Linked DNA regions of Undibacterium sp. KW1. Each later gene encodes a partner of the first gene's protein in a complex. Links are inferred from orthologs where the notes say so. Each region holds a gene or a part of one and is shown on either strand. Other genes may lie near its edges. The genes, in order: nusB and rpsJ.

Evidence for each region.
Region 2: the proteins of nusB (region 1) and rpsJ are in contact, whole or in part, in a solved structure (PDB 3D3B), measured with the Escherichia coli proteins. The link is inferred for Undibacterium sp. KW1 from one-to-one orthologs.

Annotation. Positions count from the first base shown.
Region 1 is NZ_AP018439.1:2,259,856-2,270,957, reverse strand. The notes cover bases 1,346-4,315. They hold nusB (transcription antitermination factor NusB), read right to left. Parts: upstream 3,078-4,315; coding sequence 2,613-3,077; downstream 1,346-2,612. Other genes in these bases: ribBA (bifunctional 3,4-dihydroxy-2-butanone-4-phosphate synthase/GTP cyclohydrolase II), read right to left, coding at 3,781-4,315; ribH (6,7-dimethyl-8-ribityllumazine synthase), read right to left, coding at 3,183-3,680; UNDKW_RS10150 (pyridoxal phosphate-dependent aminotransferase), read right to left, coding at 1,346-2,510. In the rest of the region: UNDKW_RS10155 (transglycosylase SLT domain-containing protein), read left to right, coding at 297-1,253; more of UNDKW_RS10150, read right to left, coding at 1,344-1,345; more of ribBA, read right to left, coding at 4,316-4,899; UNDKW_RS10130 (PhzF family phenazine biosynthesis protein), read right to left, coding at 5,068-5,937; UNDKW_RS10125 (XdhC family protein), read right to left, coding at 5,968-6,957; UNDKW_RS10120 (peptide MFS transporter), read left to right, coding at 7,125-8,642; UNDKW_RS10115 (DUF1653 domain-containing protein), read right to left, coding at 8,692-9,555; UNDKW_RS10110 (MFS transporter), read left to right, coding at 10,063-11,102. UniProt on the Escherichia coli protein: Part of the processive rRNA transcription and antitermination complex (rrnTAC). The complex forms an RNA-chaperone ring around the RNA exit tunnel of RNA polymerase (RNAP).
Region 2 is NZ_AP018439.1:507,068-517,998, reverse strand. The notes cover bases 8,133-10,931. They hold rpsJ (30S ribosomal protein S10), read right to left. Parts: upstream 9,792-10,931; coding sequence 9,474-9,791; downstream 8,133-9,473. Other genes in these bases: tuf (elongation factor Tu), read right to left, coding at 9,924-10,931; rplC (50S ribosomal protein L3), read right to left, coding at 8,594-9,250; rplD (50S ribosomal protein L4), read right to left, coding at 8,133-8,590. Also shown: preprotein translocase subunit SecY, read right to left, coding at 1-135; rplO (50S ribosomal protein L15), read right to left, coding at 161-592; rpmD (50S ribosomal protein L30), read right to left, coding at 621-800; rpsE (30S ribosomal protein S5), read right to left, coding at 811-1,329; rplR (50S ribosomal protein L18), read right to left, coding at 1,342-1,704; rplF (50S ribosomal protein L6), read right to left, coding at 1,717-2,250; rpsH (30S ribosomal protein S8), read right to left, coding at 2,261-2,656; rpsN (30S ribosomal protein S14), read right to left, coding at 2,671-2,976; rplE (50S ribosomal protein L5), read right to left, coding at 2,984-3,523; rplX (50S ribosomal protein L24), read right to left, coding at 3,528-3,842; rplN (50S ribosomal protein L14), read right to left, coding at 3,852-4,220; rpsQ (30S ribosomal protein S17), read right to left, coding at 4,460-4,732; rpmC (50S ribosomal protein L29), read right to left, coding at 4,732-4,923; rplP (50S ribosomal protein L16), read right to left, coding at 4,936-5,355; rpsC (30S ribosomal protein S3), read right to left, coding at 5,358-6,191; rplV (50S ribosomal protein L22), read right to left, coding at 6,201-6,533; and 5 more genes. UniProt on the Escherichia coli protein: Involved in the binding of tRNA to the ribosomes. Part of the processive rRNA transcription and antitermination complex (rrnTAC). The complex forms an RNA-chaperone ring around the RNA exit tunnel of RNA polymerase (RNAP).

The DNA.
Region 1 (11,102 bases):
TTCCGCCACTTTCGACACAAAGAGAGTTTCGCCAAACGGTAACATCATTCACGGGGATCGGGCCCCACATAACATTGTAAGGATTGTTTTCAAAAGGCGTCTGCCTTATCCCGAAAATAGTTGTTTGTCACTGGACACACCATGAACAGGTTCGACGGGCCTGATTTGACAAACGACTCCGGCGTCTTGCGATCACACTGGTGACGAGGACGATGTTTCTGATTCGCGGAAGTAGGCTCTATGCATTTGACTTTTCATTAAGTTGAATGAGACATCGCGAAGATTCAGGAGGTAACATGATTCAACGTTTTATTTTGGCTGTACAACAAAGTAGTTTTTCATCAACGGACAAGCGCAAAGCGCTTTTCATGGTAGCGCGTGATACAACCAGTGGTTTTTTCACCACCGTGCGCAACCTGCTGACACTCACTGGCATTATTGCCATGGTCGTTTTGGTCATGATGTATGTCAAACCAGAACTGACAGACAAATTCAAGGGATTATCACCCTATGCTGAAGCTGGCGAAGAGCCTGCAGAGGCCGTAGCTGCCGTCCCGGCACCAAATCTTGCGCATCTGATGCAAGCGCCAGGCCAGGCGAATTCTGATGCGGGCTTGCAAAAAGTAAGCGCATCTGAAGAAGAAGCAAAAATGCTGGGCAATCAGCGTCAGCAACAATGGGTAACCAACTGGCTGGCCAAGCGCTACCGCGTTGCCAATGATGCGACCAATATGCTGGTATCTGCCGCTTATCTGACCGCCAAGGAAATCAAGATAGACCCTTTGCTGATACTGTCAGTCATGGCGATAGAATCCGGCCTGAACCCATTTGCTGAAAGCCCGGTAGGTGCACAAGGCTTGATGCAGGTCATGTCCAAAGTACATCATGACAAATTCCAGGATCTTGGTGGTGTTAAAGCTGCCCTGAACCCGGTTGCCAATATCCGTGTTGGTGCCTTGATACTGAAAGATTATGTCACCCGTGGTGGTTCCGTTGAAGCTGGCCTGAAGATGTATGTAGGTGCAGCCGATTCCGACAATGATTCAGGCTATGGTGCGCGCGTATTGAATGAATACAAGCGTCTGAAAGATGTTTCGGCAGGTAAAAATGTGCCTACTTTCTTTAGTGCCCCGGCACCAGCACCTGCACCTGTGCAAGCACGTCCGATTGAGGCCGCTCCCGTACACAAACCTGAGGCGACAGAAGCCAAGGCAACGATAGAAGCCAAAAAAGATCAGGTTGCAGCACTGTAAGCCTGCCCTTTGATAAAAAAGCCGTCTGATTTTATGATCAGACGGCTTTTTTTATTGGTATAAGCGATTGGTCTGGGCGCCCCGCCTCAATTATCTGTCAGCCAAAAATTTCTTCAACCTGGCCACTGCTTCCTGCAAATTCTCCAATGAATTGGCATATGACAGACGCACATACGATGTCGCCGTCGCCGGACCAAAATCGAGGCCGGGTACGATCACCACACCGGCTTCATTCAATACCTGTTTGGCAAAGGCATCTGCATCGTCGGCAAAGCTGGAGCAATCGGCATACACATAAAACGCACCATCTGGCATAACTGGAATGCCAAAACCCAGTTCACGCAATGCAGGCACGATATAGTCGCGGCGGCGCTTGAATTCTGCCTTGCGCTCTTCATAAATGGCGATAGTCGCTGGCTCAAAGCAAGCCAGCGCCGCATACTGGGCGATTGAAGATGGGCAGATGAACAGGTTTTGCGCCAGCTTTTCCAGTGCAGGCACGATACGCTCAGGCACCACCAGCCAGCCAAGACGCCAGCCTGTCATATTGAAATATTTGCTGAAGCTATTGATGACGACTACATCTTCATCCAATGACAGGGCAGAAAATGGTTCGCCATCATAAGTCAGACCCTGATAAATCTCATCAACGATGCTAAAACCACCCAACTTTTTTACTGTAGAGACGATCTTGCCCAATTCTTCGTGTTCTATGGAAGTACCGGTAGGGTTCGATGGCGAAGCCAGCAAAACGCCACTGCTGTGCTCATCCCATTGCTGGCGGACGATTTCTTCAGTCAGCTGAAAGCGGTGATCCGGCCCGCTGGCAATGAGTTTTGCCCTGCCCTCGAATGCCGCAACAAAATGGCGGTTGCAGGGATAGCAAGGGTCGGGCATCAGCACTTCCCTGCCAGGCTCGACCAACGCTGCGCATGCAAGCAATAAGGCAGCCGATGCTCCGGCAGTCACAATAATGCGGGAAGCTGGCACGTCAAGACCGAACACGTCACGGTAATGCTGCGATATTGCCGTGCGCAATGCTGGCAAACCCAGGGCAGAGGTATATTGCAAACGCCCGGCTGCCATTGCTTTGGTCGCAGCATCAATCACTGCTTGTGGCGCAGTAAAGTCTGGCTCGCCTATTCCCATATGTATCAGATGACGGCCCTGTTTTTCCAGTTCTGCCGCCATCTTCATGAGTTCCATCACATGGAAAGGGGCGATATTGTCCAGTCTTGCTGCAAGATTTCGATGCATGGCACTTCCTAAAAACACAGGCTGAAAAAAACCGCCTTATTTATCTTTCAAAATAAGGCGGTAGATACTTTTACAAATATGGTCAGTAACTTGGTCAGTACCTTACTTACCTGCTGCAACCTCTGTCGCACGCAGCTTTGCTGCCAGTTTGTCGAGTACACCATTGACATACTTGTGACCATCCAGACCACCAAAGGACTTGGTCAACTCTACAGCTTCGTTGATGACGACGCGGTAAGGGATTTCTATATGGTTTTTCAATTCATAGGCACCGATCAGCAGCGCTGCGTGCTCGATAGGTGACAATTCTGCAATACTGCGATCAATCAAAGGGGCAATTTGCTCGCGCAATTCTATGGATTGTTTGATAGCACCATGCAACAGGGAATCAAAATGCTCTCTGTCTGCCTTCTCAAAACCGTGGGCTTCACGGATATGGGCTTCAATCGCGCCGGAATCTTCATTGTTCAGCAGCCACTGGTACATGCCCTGCAAGGCAAATTCGCGCGCACGGTGGCGTGGCGAACGGTTCTTGCTGGGATTGGCGTGTAATGTTTTATTATTCATATCTTCTCTTACTAACTTGTCTTACTAACTTATCATGCTAACTTAGAGCTGGATGATCACCGTGCAGGCTTGAACTTAAATGTAAATCAAACCTGAGCAAAACGATCAGGCATCATAGTGCACGTCTTCTGTGGCTTCTGCCAGTTCTTCCAGGGCCAGGGTCAGGTTGGCCATTTCTACGGCAACGCGGGCGGCGTCGCGACCTTTTTCCTGCATGCGCACTTCAGCCTGCTCATCATTCTCTGTCGTCAGGATGGCATTGGCGATAGGGATGCCAGCATCCAGGCCAACACGGGTGATGCCCGCGCCTGATTCATTCGATACCAGCTCAAAGTGATAGGTTTCACCACGGATAACTGCACCCAGGGCGATCAGGGCATCGAATTGATTGGTTTCTGCCAGTTTTTGCAAGGCCAGTGGCACTTCCAGTGCACCTGGCACAGTCACGTGCAGGATGTCTTCATTGAGTACGCCCAGCAGTGACAATTCTGCCAGGCAGGCATCCAGCAAGCCATTGCCAATATTGTCGTTAAAACGCGCCTGTACGATACCTACACGTACGCCTGCGCCATCCAGATTTGCTTCGTAATGTCCAACTGTCATAATATTCTTTCTTGCGCTTTTAGCGCCTGATGTGATGTGAGTGATGAAAGTGCACTAAAAAGACCGCTGGTGACACTGCTGCAGCCCGGCACGCTCATCCTTATTTGTCTGCGCACGGCTTATCGAGATACCCAACAACTTCGAGATTAAATCCTGTCATGGACGGCATCTTACGTGGATTGGCCAGCAATTTCATCTTGCCTACGCCTACATCCTTCAAAATCTGTGCACCTATGCCGTAATTGCGCAAGTCCATACGCGCAGCCCGGCCTGCGGGTTTGGTTTCTGGCGTATCAAGTGCCTTGAACTGGTCAAACAACTGTTCTGCAGTCTCGCCGCAGTTGAGCAAGACGATAACGCCGGAATCTGCCTTCTTGATGGCTGCCATGGCGGCCGCGACATTCCATGAATGCGTGGTAGCCTGGCTTTCCAGCAAATCGATGATGGATACCGGCTGATGTACACGCACCAGAGCCTCTTTTTCACGGCTGATATCGCCATGCACCAGCGCCAGATGGGCAGAGCCACTGGGTTTGTCGCGATATACCAGAGCCTTGAAGCTGCCATGCACGGTATGCATTTCACGCTCGGCCACGCGATCTACGATGCTCTCTGTCTGGCTGCGATAATGAATCAGGTCGGCAATCGTCCCTATTTTCATATCATGTTCTTTGGCGAACTCGATCAAATCAGGCAGACGTGCCATCGTGCCGTCGTCCTTCATGATTTCGCAAATCACTGATGCCGGTGTAAGACCAGCCAGCTCAGCCAGGTCGCAACCGGCTTCAGTATGGCCAGCACGCATGAGGACACCGCCTCTTTGCGCCTTCAGCGGGAAAATATGGCCAGGCTGGACGATGTCGGCCGCAGTGGACTTTTTATCAACAGCAACCTGTACCGTGCGGGCACGGTCAGCGGCAGAGATACCGGTAGTTACGCCTTCCGCCGCTTCTATCGATACGGTGAAGTTGGTACCAAAGGAGGTACCATTGCGGCTGGTCATCATGGCCAGGTTCAATTGATCACAACGTTCTTCTGTCAACGTCAGACAAATCAGGCCACGGCCAAACTTGGCCATGAAATTGATGGCTTCCGGCGTGACGAACTCTGCGGCCATGATCAGGTCGCCTTCGTTTTCTCGATCTTCTTCATCAACCAGTATCACCATGCGGCCAGCGCGCAATTCGGCAACGATTTCCTGGGTAGTAGACATGCTCATAGGGGAATATCCTGAACCGGGCCACAGACATAAGTTCGTCAGGCCACTGGTTTTTCAGTGCAAATGAATGAAGTCGCTATTTTAAAGGATTTACGCCTGCTCTTCCCGTGCTTTATGTCTATTTATATGCTGCCCGGCTTGATTTAAGCCTGATTCAGAAGGATTTTTCTAGATTTGCAGCTGGCCTTGTGCAATTTCTATTACTTTGCCCCCTACCCGTATGCTCTTGTCTGCCGCCACATCCAGGTAAAGCTGGCATGGACGCCTGACTTGCGCGCCCTGGGCTATGCGCATGCTGATGGGCAAATCACGCCCCTGATGCTGCCACCAGCCACCCAGGTTGGCGCATGCAGAACCTGTGCCCGGGTCTTCGGCAAAGCCGCCGCCCTGCTTGGCAAAGAAATAACGCGCCGTTACGGACAGACGTTCGTCTTCTGACGTTGGCTCATCAAAAGCAAATACATAGACAGACTTGCGCCCCAGGCTATTGGCAGGCCAGACAGGCAACTTGCTGACGTCTGGCGTGGCACGTAAAACCGCTTCGCGTGAATTCAGGGGTAGCAGCATTTGTTCGCTACCAGTGTTGATCCACAGCGGCACAGAATGAATGTCGCCTTCATCCAGACCCATTAAAGAAGCTGCTTGCGCGACAGAAAGACCACTGGCTTTGACCACTGGATCGCCTTTATGAGGCGTGGTCAGTGTCCAAATACCATTCTCAAGACGCAGATCAACCAGGCCTGCCTTGCATTCCAGCGAAATCTGGCTGGAATTGCTGAGGCTGCCAACCACCTGCGCCGAACCCAGACTCGGATGCCCGGCAAAGGGCATTTCTGCATCTGGCGTGAAGATACGCATTCTGGCGGTAGCGACTTCTGAGGGCAATACAAACACTGTTTCCGACAAATTGAACTGCAAAGCCAGTGCCTGCATTTGTTCATCTGACATGCCCGTGGCATCTTCAAATACACATAGCGGGTTACCACCCAGGGTTTCTTCGGCAAACACATTCAAGAGACGAAAAGCGTAGTTAGTCATCGTTTTAATCACTATTCTTTCTTCAAAAAATCAGGTTAGCGTGGATTTGGCATGGGCGACATTGACTTCTGCAGGCAGCAGAATGCGATTTTTTACAGCGGTCAATTCAGCCAGTATGGAAATCGCAATCTCGGCTGGTGTCTTGCTACCTATATACAAACCTATGGGGCCATGGAGTTTTGCCAGTTGTTCGTCATTGAGGTCGAACTCTTTTAATCTCTCGCGTCGCTTGGCATTGTTAATGCGCGAACCGATAGCACCGACATAAAAAGCATCAGACTTCAAGGCTTCCATGAGGGCCAGATCGTCCAGTTTAGGGTCGTGCGTCAGGGCGACCACGGCGCTTCGGCTATCCAGTTGCATTTCCAGTACCAGATCGTCGGGCATGGCATGAATCAATTGCACGCCCTCTACCTGCCAGCCACTGCGGTATTCTTCACGCGGATCGCAGACTGTGACCTGGTAATCCATGCCTACTGCGATACTGGCCAAAAAGCGTGACAACTGCCCGGCTCCTATGATGAGCAAGCGCCAGCGCGGGCCGTGTACGGTCGTCAAAGCGTCATCCGTAATCTGTAATTGTTGACCCGGATCGGCTCTATCAAGTGTCACCTCCCCCGTATGCAAATCCAGACGTCGCGCCAACAATTCATGCCTTTGCAAACCTTGCAATAAAGCGTCCACCTTGCTGCGCGCTGATAAAGGCTCTATAGCCAGCTCTATCGTGCCACCACAAGGCAGGCCAAAACGGTGAGCTTCATCTGCGGTAATGCCATAGGTGACGATCTCTGGCAAATGACGCTGCATGCCGTCGCGCTGCACTCTTTCTATCAAGTCGTCTTCTATGCAGCCGCCAGAGACCGAGCCCACCACCTGCCCACTACCGGCAATAGCCAGCGTCGCGCCTTCCGGCCTTGGACTGGAACCCCAGGTCTTGATGACAGTGACCAGTTCGCAGGCTTGTCCTGCCTTGATCCACGCGTCACAGGTTTTAAGTACTTCGAGATCTATGCTGTCCATTGCTTCCTATGGTCTTGTTGATTCAGATTTGAGCTGACTTGACTATCATTCATTTTCGCATGTTTTTGCATTCCAGCTTCTGCATGGAAATTATCTATACAAATTGTCTTATTTCCAGTATTTCTTTGCTTTACAATGCCTGCCAGACCACCACTCTGGAGACCACCTTGTCCACAATCAAACAAAGACTGGCTGCCGTACCTGAAGGCGCAGGCGCATTGTTTTTCATACAGATTTTTGCCACCCTGGGCTTTGCCGTACTGTATTCCACCCTGGTACTGTATGCGACCAAGAAGCTGGGCTTTACTGCCAAGGATGCCACGGCCATCATGGGTGTGTTTGGTGCATTTAATTATGGTCTGCATTTGTTTGGTGGTTATCTGGCAGGTCGTTTTATCAGTAACCGCAACCTGTTTGTTGGTGGCATGATCCTGCAAGTCATAGGCTGTGCGACTATTTCCGTAGGTACTTCAGCCACCATGTACTGGGGACTGGCCTTCTTCCTGACGGGTAGTGGTCTGAACGTCACCTGTCTTAACCTGATGCTGACACAACGCTTCAAACCTGAAGACAATCGTCGCGAAAGCGCCTTCCTGTGGAATTATGCAGGCATGAACCTGGGCTTTTTTATTGGCTTCACCGCTGCCGGTTATTACCAGCTGCAAGAAGACTATGCCAGCCTGTTTATTTTCGCCACCATAGGCAACTTCATGGCGATCGTACTGGCGGCAATCAACTGGCGCAGGTTGTGTGACCTGAACACCACCCTGCTTGATGCCACCGCAAACCAGTTCCGCTGGCGCTTTCTGGTCGGTCTGGCGGTCATGGCTGGCCTGGTACCGCTGGTTGAATTCATGCTGCACCGCGCTGAGATGACGGGCAACCTGGTCATGATCATCAGCATTGCGATTGCTGTCATTTTCATCATCCTGACTGCCATTCACAAAGAGCCACGTGAACGTAATAATATGACGGCCTACGTCTTGCTGACCATAGGTTCGCTGGTATTCTGGACACTGTATCAAATGGCCCCGATGGGCTTGCAACTGTTTGCCGTCAGCAATGTAGATCGCATGGTCTGGGGCTATGAAGTTGCGCCGCAATGGATACAAAACATCAATAGCTTTGTCATCATGTTTGGCGGCCCGCTGATGGCGATGTTGTTCGACAAGTTGCGTGCCAAGGGCTGGAATATAGATATTCCGCGTCAGTTCTCTGCTTCACTGATTATCATCGGTCTGGGCTTCCTTGTCCTGCCCATAGGCATAGCAACTGCTGCCAGCAACGGCCTGGTGGCTTTCAAATGGATATTCATCAGCTACATCCTGCAAAGTATTGCTGAGCTGCTTATTTCGCCTATCGGTTATGCCATGATAGGCAAACTGGCACCGCGCCAGTATCAGGGCGTCATGATGGGCACCTGGATGCTGGTAACCGGCACAGCATCTATTCTGGCCAGCAAATTCTCAGGCCTGATCCCTGATGCGACAGAAGGTCTGGCCTCATCCACCAATCCAACCTATAACTACATTTTCTCTTTACTGGGCTGGAGTAGTGTTGGCGTAGGCATCGTCCTCATTGTCCTGATCCCTGTCTTACGCAAACTGATTACCGATGGGCCTCCCAAGCAGGCATCGGCAGCAGCAAACCCGCTGACGCAGACTGAGCAGGCTAAACCGGCATAACAAGAAAAGCAACATGCAAGGCGGGTAAGATGAAATGTGCCCGCCTTTTTTATTCCTTGATGGGCGTGAAGCGCATGACTTCTGCGCCATTGATCTGCAGCATTTCAAAAAAGACCGACCTGGGTCTGGTCCAGATGGAACCATCGTGGGCGCGATAAACAATGACGGGGCTTAAATCAGATTCTTGCGTTGCCTCGCACACCAGCTCATAAATACCACCTTTGTAGTGGCGAAAGCGTTGCACACCCTTGGTCTTTAGCAAGTGCACCGGCGCCGCATCAGCCGCAATCTCAGCCGCTCTGTGCTTTTTCAAAAATGCAGGCACTTTGGCTGCTGCCAGCTTGTTAATATCCTGTAGCAAGCGCGGGTCAATTGCGGAATAGCCATAACGCTGGCCCAGCTCGCTGGCTATGCGCAACATCAAATTTGATGCGACTTCTGCATCTGCCTCTGCCCTGTGAGCAGAACCTTTGAAACGTATGCCCATGGAAGCTGCCAGTGGGCCCAAGGAATAAGTACTCAAGCCAGGAAACACCCTGCGCGCCAGTTTGACCGAGCAAATCACGCCATCATGGGCAGGCCACAGGCCCAGCCTATCGCTCTCGGCCAATAAGAACTTCTCATCAAAACTGGCATTGTGCGCAGCCAATGTATCGTTACCAATAAACTCCACGAGTTCAGGCAGCACTTCAGATGCTGGGGGTGCTTTATCGACCATGGCCTGGGTAATGCCTGTCAATTCAGTAATAAAGTAAGGGATACGCACATTGCTGTTGATGAGGCTGACATAACGGTCAACAATTTCACCACCGACGATGCGCAATGCTGCCACTTCGGTAACGCGCCCTCCCTGTTCTGGTGACATGCCGGAGGTTTCAAAGTCAATCATGACTACAGGTTTTTCAAACATCATATTTTTTTCACTAGCGGGAACTAATGAAGAGCAATACAATCTATTTGTACTGTGCGTCAATAAAAATCTGTGACGCGGGGTAATTTTCTGATTCAATTTTCATTCACTTTCAACCCTCAGGACTCGGGTAAATGCACTTTCAAACTACAGCGTCACTAGCAACACCGTGGTGCATCCAGGCTTTTCAGCACTGGCGACGTAGCTTTGCGCATACTCCAAGCCCCATTAAGTTCGAATAGCTGTACGAGTTCGACTAATCTGCGCTAGCCGCCAGATGCTCCGATGATACGGTAGTAATCGCTGCCCCAGTTTTGCTCAGCCATACCAGGCCAAACCAGGCATTACATATCATCCGCCTTTGCTTTTTTGCTCCAACCTGGTTGCGCATAGACGCCCAGACCTGTGTACTACTATTCATCTCGTCAAGAATAAAGACACGGGCAAATTATTGTATTGCTCATTATGAAAAATAAAATTTTAGGACTGTTTTCGCTCCCAGAAAGGGACTTGTTACGCGATCTTGTCTATCGGCGTCTCTGGACCTCGATACTGATCAGCTCGTTTGGTGCCCAGGTCACCATGCTGGCCCTGCCGCTGACTGCCGCCCTGTTACTGCACGCCAGTGCCACCCAGATGGGCATGCTGACCTTCATGGAGATCCTGCCCTTTGTCTTGCTGTCTCTGCCTTCAGGTGTATGGCTGGACAGGGTGCGCAAGCTGCCAGTGTATGTAGTTGGCGAAATAATGATATCCATTTCGGTCGCCAGTGTGCCTGTGGCCTGGTGGCTGGGTTATCTCAACATGACCTGGCTGTATGTAGTCGGCTTCATGATTGGTGTAGTAAATACCACTGCTGGCACAGCTTCGCAAATCGTGCTGACACAGATCGTGCCACGAGACCGCCTGGTGGAAGCACATGCAAAGAATGCACTGGCAACCTCAGGTGCAGAAGTTGCAGGCCCCGCCACGGCTGGTGCATTGATCAAGTTGCTGGGTGCACCGATAGCCTTGCTGGCTGATGCCATTCTTTTACTGACATCCGCTGTGATCTTGCGAGGCATTCATGTCAATGAAGTCAGGGAGCCACGTGCAGATGCACACTTCTGGCGTGACTTGAAGGCAGGCCTGTCTTTTGTCGCCAATAAACCTCTGCTGATCGCGCTGGCCTTGACAGTAGGTGGCTGGCAGCTTTGCTATAACGCGGCGTTGGTGGTGCAAATCCTGTTTGCCACGCGTGAATTGGGTTTGTCTGAACAGGCAGTTGGTCTCAGCTATATGGGTATGGGTGTGGGCACCATTATCGCCAGCGTATATGGCAGCCGCATCAGCCGCACTATTGGGCCGGGTCCGTGCATGGTGCTGGGCGTGGCAGTCTGTGGTCTGGGCTGGGGTTTGCTGGCCTTGGCACCGACCAATAACTGGGGTATCGCTGCATTTGGTTTCATGCTGATGTGTTTCTCCATAGGCGGCGTACTGATCTTTATCAACTTCCTGGCCTTGCGTCAGGCAGTCACGCCAGAAGCCATGCTGGGCCGCATGACCAGCAC
Region 2 (10,931 bases), 1.8 Mb from region 1 along the record:
CACTTTGGCGTCTATACCCGGTACAGGAACATGTGCACCAATCCTGTAGACAACCAGTGCCGCCAGCAAGAACCAGAGTCGCCCCCAGGGAAACCCGCTTGCAGCACTTTTAGCTTGTTGTGGAGATGTTGCCAATTAATGCTCCGGTTGTCTGCTTGAATTAAGCGATTGTGCCACCAGCAGCTTCGATTGCAGCTTTAGCGCCTTTAGTGACGATCAAGCCGTTCAAAGAAACTTTCTTGGTGATAGCACCAGACAAGATCACACGGACTACACGTGCGAGCTCAGAAACGACACCGGCTTGTTTCAAAGCCAAAACGTCGATCTCTGTGACTGGCAGGTTTTCCAGATCTGTCAGGCGAATTTCTGCTTTGTACGGTGTTGCCAGTGATTTGAAACCACGTTTTGGCAAACGACGTTGCAGAGGCATCTGACCGCCTTCAAAACCGACTTTATGAAAGCCGCCTGAACGGGATTTTTGGCCTTTATGACCGCGACCCGCTGTTTTACCTAAGCCTGAGCCGATACCGCGACCAACACGACGTTTGTAGTGTTTTGCGCCATCTGCTGGCTGGATTGTATTCAATTCCATAATTTGCTCCGATCGCAAACCAAACGGCTTACGATACAACCTTCACAAGATACGAGACTTTATTGATCATGCCACGTACTGCCGGTGTGTCTTCCAATTCAGAAACTGAATTGACGCGACGCAGACCCAGGCCACGTACAGTTGCACGGTGATCCTGGCGTGTGCCGATCAAACCTTTAACCAATTGCACTTTTACTGTCTTAGACATGAGGTGCTCCTTAACCGAGAATTTCTTCAACAGTTTTGCCACGCTTTGCAGCGATTTCAGATGGAGTACTCATCTTGGCCAAACCATTCAAAGTTGCACGAACCATGTTGTAAGGATTTGTGGAGCCGTTGGATTTCGCCACGACATTTACAATACCCATTACTTCAAAAATCGCGCGCATTGGACCACCAGCGATAACGCCAGTACCTTCTTTTGCTGGAGAAATCATGACGGAAGACGCGCCGTGCTTGCCAGTAACGGTGTGCTGCAGAGTACCGTTCTTCAAAGTCACTTTGATCATCTTGCGACGTGCTTCTTCCATCGCTTTTTGTACAGCAACTGGAACTTCTTTCGATTTCCCTTTGCCCATACCGATACGGCCATCGCCATCACCTACGACTGTCAGCGCTGCGAAACCCATGATACGACCACCCTTGACCACTTTGGTCACGCGGTTGATCGCGATCATTTTTTCGCGCATGCCATCATCCGGCTTGTCGGCTGCTGTTTTTGCTTGCATTTTTGCCATGACAAATTTTCCTTAGAACTTCAAGCCAGCTTCACGGGCAGCTTCTGCAAGCGCCTTGATGCGACCGTGGTAACGGAAACCGGAGCGGTCAAACGCAACTTCGGTAACCCCTGCTTTGATTGCCTTCTCTGCAACACGCTTGCCGATCAAGCTTGCTGCAGCAGCGTTGCCGCCTGCACCAGACTTGCCAGCCAACTCTGCACGTACTTCTGCTTCTACGGTAGAGGCAGATGCCAACACTTTGGCGTCTGGGCCAATGATGTTTGCATAGATGTGCAGGTTTGTGCGATGCACGGCCAGGCGGTTCACTTTGAGTTCTGCGATCTTGGCACGGGTTTGACGTGCGCGGCGCAGACGTGATTGTTTCTTGTCCATCGTCAACCCCTATTACTTCTTCTTGGTTTCTTTAATCACAACCACTTCGTCCGCATAGCGAACGCCTTTGCCTTTATAAGGCTCTGGACTGCGGTATGCACGAACTTCAGCAGCAACCTGACCAACTTTTTGTTTATCAATCCCTTTGATCAGGATTTCAGTTGGAGTTGGTGTTGCGCATGTAACGCCAGCTGGCATTGCGTGAACAACAGGGTGCGAGAAACCAAGAGACAAATTCAATTTGTCGCCTTGTGCTTGCGCTTTGTAACCAACGCCGACCAAGTTCAGTTTCTTTTCGAAACCTTTAGTGACGCCGTTAACCATATTGTTGACCAGGGCACGCAGGGTACCGCTCATCGCATTGGCTTCACGACCATCATTAGCTGGGGAAAAACTCAAAGTGCCATTGTCGTTCGCAATTGTCACCAGGCCGTTCAAGGCTTGAGACAACACGCCCTGTGGGCCTTTAATTGTAATCTGCTCTGTCGAAATGGTGACTTCAGCACCTGCCGGCAAAGCGATTGGCATCTTACCTACTCGAGACATCTTTCACTCCTTAGGCGACGTAGCAAATCACTTCGCCACCGACACCGGTTGCGCGCGCTTTGCGGTCAGTCATAACGCCTTTTGGTGTGGAAACGATCGCCACTCCCAAACCGTTCATGACACTTGGGATCTCGTCTTTACCTTTGTAAATACGGAGACCTGGACGTGATACACGTTCCAAGCGTTCAATCACAGGACGTCCTGCGTAATATTTCAAGCCGATTTTCAATTCGGACTTACCTGCAGTTTCAGAAACTGCGAAATCTTCAATGTAACCTTCGTCTTTCAGTACGTTCGCGATTGCGATCTTTACTTTGGAAGACGGCATCGCGACGACAGTTTTTTGAACAACTTGTGCGTTACGGATGCGGGTCAGCATATCGGCGATAGGATCGCTCATACTCATTGCTTATTCTCCTATTACCAGCTGGCTTTAGTCATACCCGGGATTTCACCACGCATGGCGACTTCACGGAGTTTAATACGGCCCAAACCGAATTTACGGAATGTGCCACGTGGGCGACCTGTCAAAGTGCAGCGGTTACGCTGACGGGTCGGATTGGAATTACGTGGCAAAGCCTGCAACTTCAGACGAGCAACATAACGCTCTTCTTCAGTTTTTGATTGGTCATCAATGATGGCCTTCAATTCGGCGCGCTTGCCAGCGAATTTCTTCACCAGATCTGCACGCTTTTGCTCACGATTAATCAGTGCCAATTTTGCCATGGCGACCTCAGTTTCTGAACGGAAATTTAAATGCGGCGAGGAGTGCTTTCGCTTCTTCGTCGGTCTTTGCTGTTGTCGTGATAGAGATGTTCATACCACGCAAGGCGTCGATCTTGTCGTATTCGATTTCAGGGAAAATGATCTGTTCCTTGACACCGATGTTGTAGTTACCACGACCATCAAACGCACGACCAGAAACACCACGGAAGTCACGTACACGTGGCAGGGCCACAGTGATGAAACGATCCAGGAATTCATACATCTGAGCGCCACGCAAAGTTACCATACAACCAATTGGGTAGCCTTCACGGATTTTAAAACCAGCGATCGCTTTGCGAGCTTTGGTAACTACTGGTTTTTGACCAGCGATCTTGGTGAGGTCGCCAACTGCATGCTCAATAATCTTTTTGTCTGCGATTGCTTCAGACAAACCCATGTTCAGGGTGATTTTCAAGATGCGTGGAACTTCCATGACTGACTTGTAAGCGTACTTTTCAGTCAGTTCACCAACGATTTTATCTTTATATATTGCTTGTAGACGGGCCATGATGTTATGCCTTCACAACTTCGCCAGTCGACTTGTAGATACGGACTTTCTTGCCATCCACTACCTTGAAGCCTACACGGTCTGCTTTGCCAGACGCTGCATTAAACAATGCAACATTCGACACATGAATCGGCATCACTTTATCCACGATGCCACCTACTGCGCCAGTCATTGGGTTAGGTTTAACCGCTTTTTTAGCAACGTTAATACCTGCAACAACAACGTAATCGCTATCGATGCATGCTTGCACCTGACCACGTTTACCTTTGTCTTTACCCGTCAAGACGATGACTTCGTCGTTTTTACGAATTTTGTTCATCACGACCCCTTACAGCACTTCTGGAGCCAGGGACACGATTTTCATGAAGCGCTCAGTACGCAATTCGCGTGTTACTGGGCCGAAAATACGAGTACCGATAGGCTCAAGTTTTGCATTCAACAATACTGCAGCATTGCCATCAAATTTGACCAACGAGCCATCTTGACGACGAACACCCTTAGCTGTCCTCACGACAACGGCGTTGTAAATTTCACCTTTTTTTACACGACCGCGCGGAGCAGCAGACTTAACAGTGACTTTGATTACGTCACCAATACCCGCATAACGACGCTTGGAACCGCCCAACACTTTAATGCACAAAACTTCGCGCGCACCAGTGTTGTCAGCCACTTCCAGCCGGCTTTCTGTTTGAATCATAATGTTCTCTTTCCCAACTTAATCCACACAACTTGCACAATGCAAATTTGTAGTCAGTCTTGGTCCCGCCAGCTAACCCCTACATAACCTACAATGCACGAGCCAACTGATTAGGTGGACGATTTTTTAACCACTTTCACAACAAGAGGGCGTTATGAAAGACATTTAGGCTGCCACTCGCATACTTTGCAAATGACAGCCCATCATTATTACACCAAAAAACTTTTTGTGCAATAAATTTATACTACTTGTGCGACTTGAACCACACGTGTCACTGTCCAAGCTTTAGTCTTGGAGATAGGACGACCTTCTTGAATTTCAACGGTGTCGCCAGCCTTTGCCTGGTTTGCTTCATCGTGTGCATGGTACTTTGCAGTACGAACGATGATCTTGCCATACAAAGGATGCTTGACGTGACGTTCAACAACCACTGTTACGGTTTTGTCCATCTTGTCGGAAACAACCTTGCCAATCAATGTGCGCTTCAGTGCGACTTTAACTTGATCGTTCATTATTTGGCATCCTTCTGGTTCATGACGGTTTTCACACGTGCGATGTCACGACGAACTTTCTTCAATTGAGAAGTGTTAGTCAGTTGCTGAGTAGCGATTTGCATACGCAGGCTGAACTGGGCCTTCAACAATTCATTCAGTTCTTTAGTCAAAGCCGCCTGATCCTTACCTTGGAGTTCAGATACTTTCATTTACAACTCCTATTATTGGCCGACTTGACGGACGACGAACGTAGTCAACAGCGGCAATTTAGCTGCAGCCAAGCGGAACGCTTCGCGTGCCAGCGTCTCATCGACACCATCCATTTCGTACAGCATTTTGCCTGGTTGAATCTCGGCAACGTAGTACTCAGGATTACCTTTACCATTACCCATACGGACTTCCGCTGGTTTCTGGGAAATTGGCTTGTCCGGGAAAACGCGGATCCAGATACGGCCACCACGTTTGATGTGACGTGTCATTGCACGACGCGCTGCTTCAATCTGACGCGCTGTGATACGACCACGACCAACTGCCTTCAAGCCAAACTCACCGAAGGAAACTGCTGTACCACGAGTATGCGAGATACCCTTGTTACGGCCTTTCTGTTCCTTGCGATATTTTCTGCGTGCTGGTTGCAGCATGATTATTCTCCTGCTTTCTCAGCCGGTGCTGCAGCGTCAGCTTTGGCGCGTACGCGCTTGGCTGCCGGGGCTGCTGCGCCGGTCGTCGGTGTTTGTCCTTCTGGACGCTTGGCGCGTGGACGGCTGTTTGGCTTGCCATCATCACGACGTGGACCACGACGTTTTTTGTCGTCTTCCGGTGTCGCTTCGATAACAGGCGCATCGCCATTTGCCAAACGATCGCCTTTGTAGACCCAAACTTTGACACCAATGATGCCGTAAGTTGTGGATGCTTCGCCAAAGCCGTAATCGATGTCAGCACGCAGAGTATGCAGAGGCACACGGCCTTCGCGATACCATTCTTTACGTGCGATCTCGATACCGTTCAAACGACCACCAGACATGATCTTGATACCTTGAGCGCCCAAACGCATTGCATTTTGCATCGCGCGTTTCATGGCGCGGCGGAACATGATGCGTTTTTCCAGTTGCTGAGCGATAGAATCAGCGATCAATTGTGCATCGATTTCTGGCTTGCGGATCTCTTCGATGTTGACATGCACAGGCACGCCCATCAATTTCGACAAGTCAGCTTTCAATACTTCAATGTCTTCGCCTTTTTTACCGATCACAACGCCTGGACGGGAGCTGTATATCGTGATGCGTGCATTTTTAGCAGGACGCTCAATAACGATGCGGCCTACAGACGCGTTTTTCAGTTTTTTCTTCAGGTATTCACGTACTTTCAGATCTTCGCCGAGCATGGAGGCAAAGTTACCATTGCCTGCATACCAGCGGGAAGACCAGTTACGTGTTACTGCCAAACGAAAACCGGTTGGATGTATCTTCTGTCCCATCGTGACTCCTTAGTTACCAACGGTCACATAAATGTGACAGGATTGTTTAGAGATACGATCACCACGACCCTTAGCGCGTGCTGTGAAGCGCTTCAGAATCGCACCCTTTTCGACATAGATAGTCTTTACTTTCAGCTCATCGATGTCAGCGCCATCATTGTGTTCGGCGTTTGCAATTGCAGACTCCAACACTTTCTTGATGATCGCAGCACCTTTTTTAGGGCTGAATGCCAGGATATTCAATGCCTGATCTACTTTTTTACCGCGAATCAGGTCAGCCACCAGGCGACCTTTTTGCTCAGACAGACGCACACCGCGCAAATTTGCTTTAGTTTCCATCATCGGTCCTTATCTCTTAGCCTTTTTATCGGCAGCGTGACCCTTGAACGTACGGGTCAGCGCGAATTCGCCGAGCTTGTGACCAACCATGTTTTCGGAAACATAAACTGGTACGTGTTGCTTACCGTTATGTACCGCAATGGTCAAACCGATGAAGTCCGGCATAATTGTCGAACGACGGGACCAGGTCTTGATTGGCTTTTTGTCTTTAGTCGCTTGCGCGGTTTCGACTTTCTTCACCAGATGGGCGTCGCAGAACGGCCCTTTTTTCAATGAACGTGTCATGTTTTATCCCTTATTTCTTGCCACGGCGTGAGACGATCATCGAAGTAGTACGCTTGTTGCGACGTGTCTTCTTACCCTTGGTTTGCTGACCCCATGGCGATACTGGATGACGACCGGCTGCTGTTCTACCTTCACCACCACCGTGAGGATGGTCGATCGGGTTCATGACCACACCGCGAACGGTAGGACGAACACCGCGCCAGCGCATTGCACCAGCTTTACCAATCTTGCGCAGGTTATGCTCGCCGTTGCCTACTTCACCGACTGTCGCACGGCATTCGATATGAATGCGGCGAACTTCACCGGAGCGCAGACGAACCTGAGCGTAAGTACCTTCGCGTGCCATCAGCACAACGCCAGCACCAGCTGTACGTGCGATCTGAGCACCTTTACCTGGCAGCATTTCTACGCAATGCATAGTTGTACCAACAGGGATATTACGGATAGGCAGGCAGTTACCAGATTTGATCGGTGCTTGCGAACCGTTCATTATCTGATCACCAACTGTCAAACCTTTAGGAGCGATGATGTATGCACGTTCGCCGTCCGCATAGCACAACAAAGCAATGTGCGCTGTACGGTTAGGATCGTATTCAATACGCTCTACTTTTGCAGGAATACCGTCCTTGTTGCGTTTGAAGTCAACAATACGGTAATGCTGCTTGTGACCACCTCCGATATGACGGGTAGTGATGTGACCGTTGTTATTACGGCCAGCAGTTTTTGATTTCTTTTCCAACAAAGCAGCGAACGGACGACCTTTGTACAGGCCTTCTGTCACTACCTTCACCATACCACGACGACCTGGTGAGGTTGGCTTCATCTTAACGAGTGCCATGCTTATGCCCCCTCAGTGAAGTTAATTTCCTGACCTGGCTTCAAGCATACAAAAGCGCGTCTTGTATGATTGCGGCGGCCATTAAATTTACCGGTACGTTTTTGTTTACCTTGGCGATTTGCTACTTGTACGGATTCAACTTGTACTTTGAACAGCAATTCGACGGCAGCTTTGATTTCTGGCTTGGTTGCATCTGGCATAACCAGGAAAACCACTTGCTCATTCTTTTCAGCAACCATCGTTGCTTTTTCAGAAATAACAGGAGCCAGCAACACCTTCATCAGGCGTTCTTCGCTAATTTTGACTTGTGCGCTCATGCCAGCATCTCCTCAATCTTTGCCAGTGCTGGCTTGGTGATCAACACTTTCTTGTAGAACACCAAAGAAACTGGATCAGCATAACGTGGCTCAACAACCAGTACGTTTGCCAGATTACGCGCCGCCAACATCAGGTTTTCATTGAATTCGTCAGTGATGATCAGGACGGAATCCAGGCAACCCATTGCCTTCAGTTTGTCGGACAACAGTTTTGTCTTAGGTGCGTCAACAGCAACATCGTCAACCACATTCAAACGACCCTCACGAGCCAACTGAGACAGAATCGAGCAGATACCTGCGCGATACATCTTTTTGTTAACTTTGTGAGAGAAATTCTCATCAGGTGTGTTCGGGAATATACGACCACCGCCACGCCACAATGGAGAAGAAGACATACCAGCACGTGCACGACCAGTACCTTTTTGACGCCAAGGTTTCTTGGTTGTGTGATGGACTTCTTCACGATCTTTTTGTTTGCGATTACCGCTACGAGCATTGGCTTGGAATGCAACGACGACTTGATGGATCAAGGCTTCATTGTAGTCACGACCAAAGATAGTATCAGGAGCGGCTACATTAGACGCTGCTTGACCTTGTTCGTTTAGGAGCTTCAGTTCCATGGATTAGGCTCCCTTCTTGGCTTTAACTTTAACAGCAGGAGATACAATCACCTGACCATTTTTTGCACCCGGCACGGCACCCTTCACCAGCAACAACTGACGCTCTGCATCTACGCGAGCGATTTCCAGATTTTGCACAGTGCGAGTTACGTCACCCAGATGACCAGTCATGCGCTTACCAGGGAATACACGACCTGGATCCTGCGCCATACCGATAGAACCAGGTACATTATGCGAACGGGAGTTACCGTGAGTAGCACGACCAGAAGCGAAGTGGTGACGCTTGATGGTACCGGCATAGCCCTTACCAATCGTTACGCCTTGCACATCCACTTTTTGACCAGCTTCGAACAAACCGACAGGCACAACATCGCCAGCCTTCAGTTCAGAGGCTTTAGCAGCATCAATACGGAATTCTTTTAATACAGTACCAGCTTCAACACCTGCTTTTGCGAGGTGACCGGCAGCCGCTTTTGTTACACGGGATGCACGGCGCTGACCGAAAGTTACCTGAACAGCGGAGTAACCGTCTGTTTCAGGAGTTTTGACTTGCGTCACGCGGTTGTTGGATACGTCCAAAACAGTAACAGGTATTGAATCCCCGTCATCTGTAAAGATGCGCATCATGCCAACCTTGCGACCAACTAGGCCCAAGCTCATTGTTTTCTCCATTCTCACCTACGATTGGGTGAGGCTGATGTTTAAAAAACTTAAACGAATAGGCCAGCCGGAGCTGACCTACATCTAAGCCTTCGATTATAGCCCGCAAATTTTTTATTTACAAGACTAATTTATTTGAATTTTCGAAAAATTGTGGTATGTCGAATTTTCAGTATTTTTCTGAGAATACTAATTTGCATCAGTATTTTCAAATCAATAAGAATTATTGCAGTTTGATTTCTACGTCAACGCCAGCTGGCAGATCGAGCTTCATCAACGCGTCAACTGTTTTGTCAGTTGGGTCAACGATGTCCATCAAGCGCTGGTGAGTACGGATTTCAAATTGATCACGGGAAGTTTTGTTCACGTGTGGGGAACGCAGTACATCGAAACGCTGGATACGTGTAGGCAGAGGAACCGGGCCTTTAACAACAGCGCCAGTGCGCTTGGCTGTTTCTACGATTTCCAGAGCGGACTGATCGATCAGTTTGTAATCGAAAGCTTTCAGACGGATACGGATTTTTTGATTTTGTGTGGACATGTTCATTCCTATAAAGAGCGAGCCAGGTACGGCAAAGCCGCCGGCATATTTAATAAAGAGCGAAAACTAAATTGGCTGCCGCATCAAATTCAATACGACAGCCAACTAGTATACTACAAATTACGGCAGATATTACTCGATGATTTTAGCAACAACGCCAGCACCGACTGTACGGCCACCTTCACGGATAGCGAAGCGCAAGCCTTCTTCCATCGCGATCGGGTTGATCAATTTAACAGTGATAGATACGTTATCACCTGGCATGACCATTTCTTTGTCTTTCGGCAACTCGATCGAACCAGTTACGTCCGTTGTACGGAAGTAGAACTGTGGACGGTAGTTGTTGAAGAATGGAGTATGACGGCCACCTTCATCTTTGGACAGAACATAGATCTCGCCTGTGAAGTGCGCATGTGGCTTGATCGAACCTGGCTTGGACAATACTTGACCACGTTGGATATCTTCACGCTTGGTACCACGCAGCAATACGCCGACGTTGTCGCCTGCTTGACCTTGGTCGAGCAGTTTGCGGAACATTTCAACGCCAGTACATGTAGTCTTGACTGTGTCTTTGATACCAACGATTTCGATCTCTTCGCCGACTTTGATGATGCCGCGCTCGATACGACCGGTAACAACTGTACCGCGACCGGAGATGGAGAATACGTCTTCTACTGGCAACAGGAAGGCGCCGTCAACTGCGCGTTCTGGTGTTGGGATGTAGGAGTCGAGTGCGTCAGCCAGTTTCATGATGGCTTCTTCGCCCAGAGGACCTTTGTCGCCTTCGAGGGCCAGTTTAGCGGAACCTTGAATGATAGGCAGGTCGTCGCCTGGGAATTCGTATTTGGAGAGCAATTCGCGCACTTCCATTTCAACCAGTTCCAGCAACTCAGCGTCATCAACCATGTCGCATTTGTTCAGGAATACGATGATGTATGGAACGCCAACTTGGCGGGCCAACAGGATGTGTTCGCGAGTTTGTGGCATTGGGCCGTCTGCTGCGGAGCAAACCAGGATCGCGCCGTCCATTTGAGCCGCGCCAGTGATCATGTTTTTAACATAGTCAGCATGGCCTGGGCAGTCAACGTGGGCGTAGTGACGGCCAGCTGTTTCGTACTCAACGTGGGCTGTATTGATTGT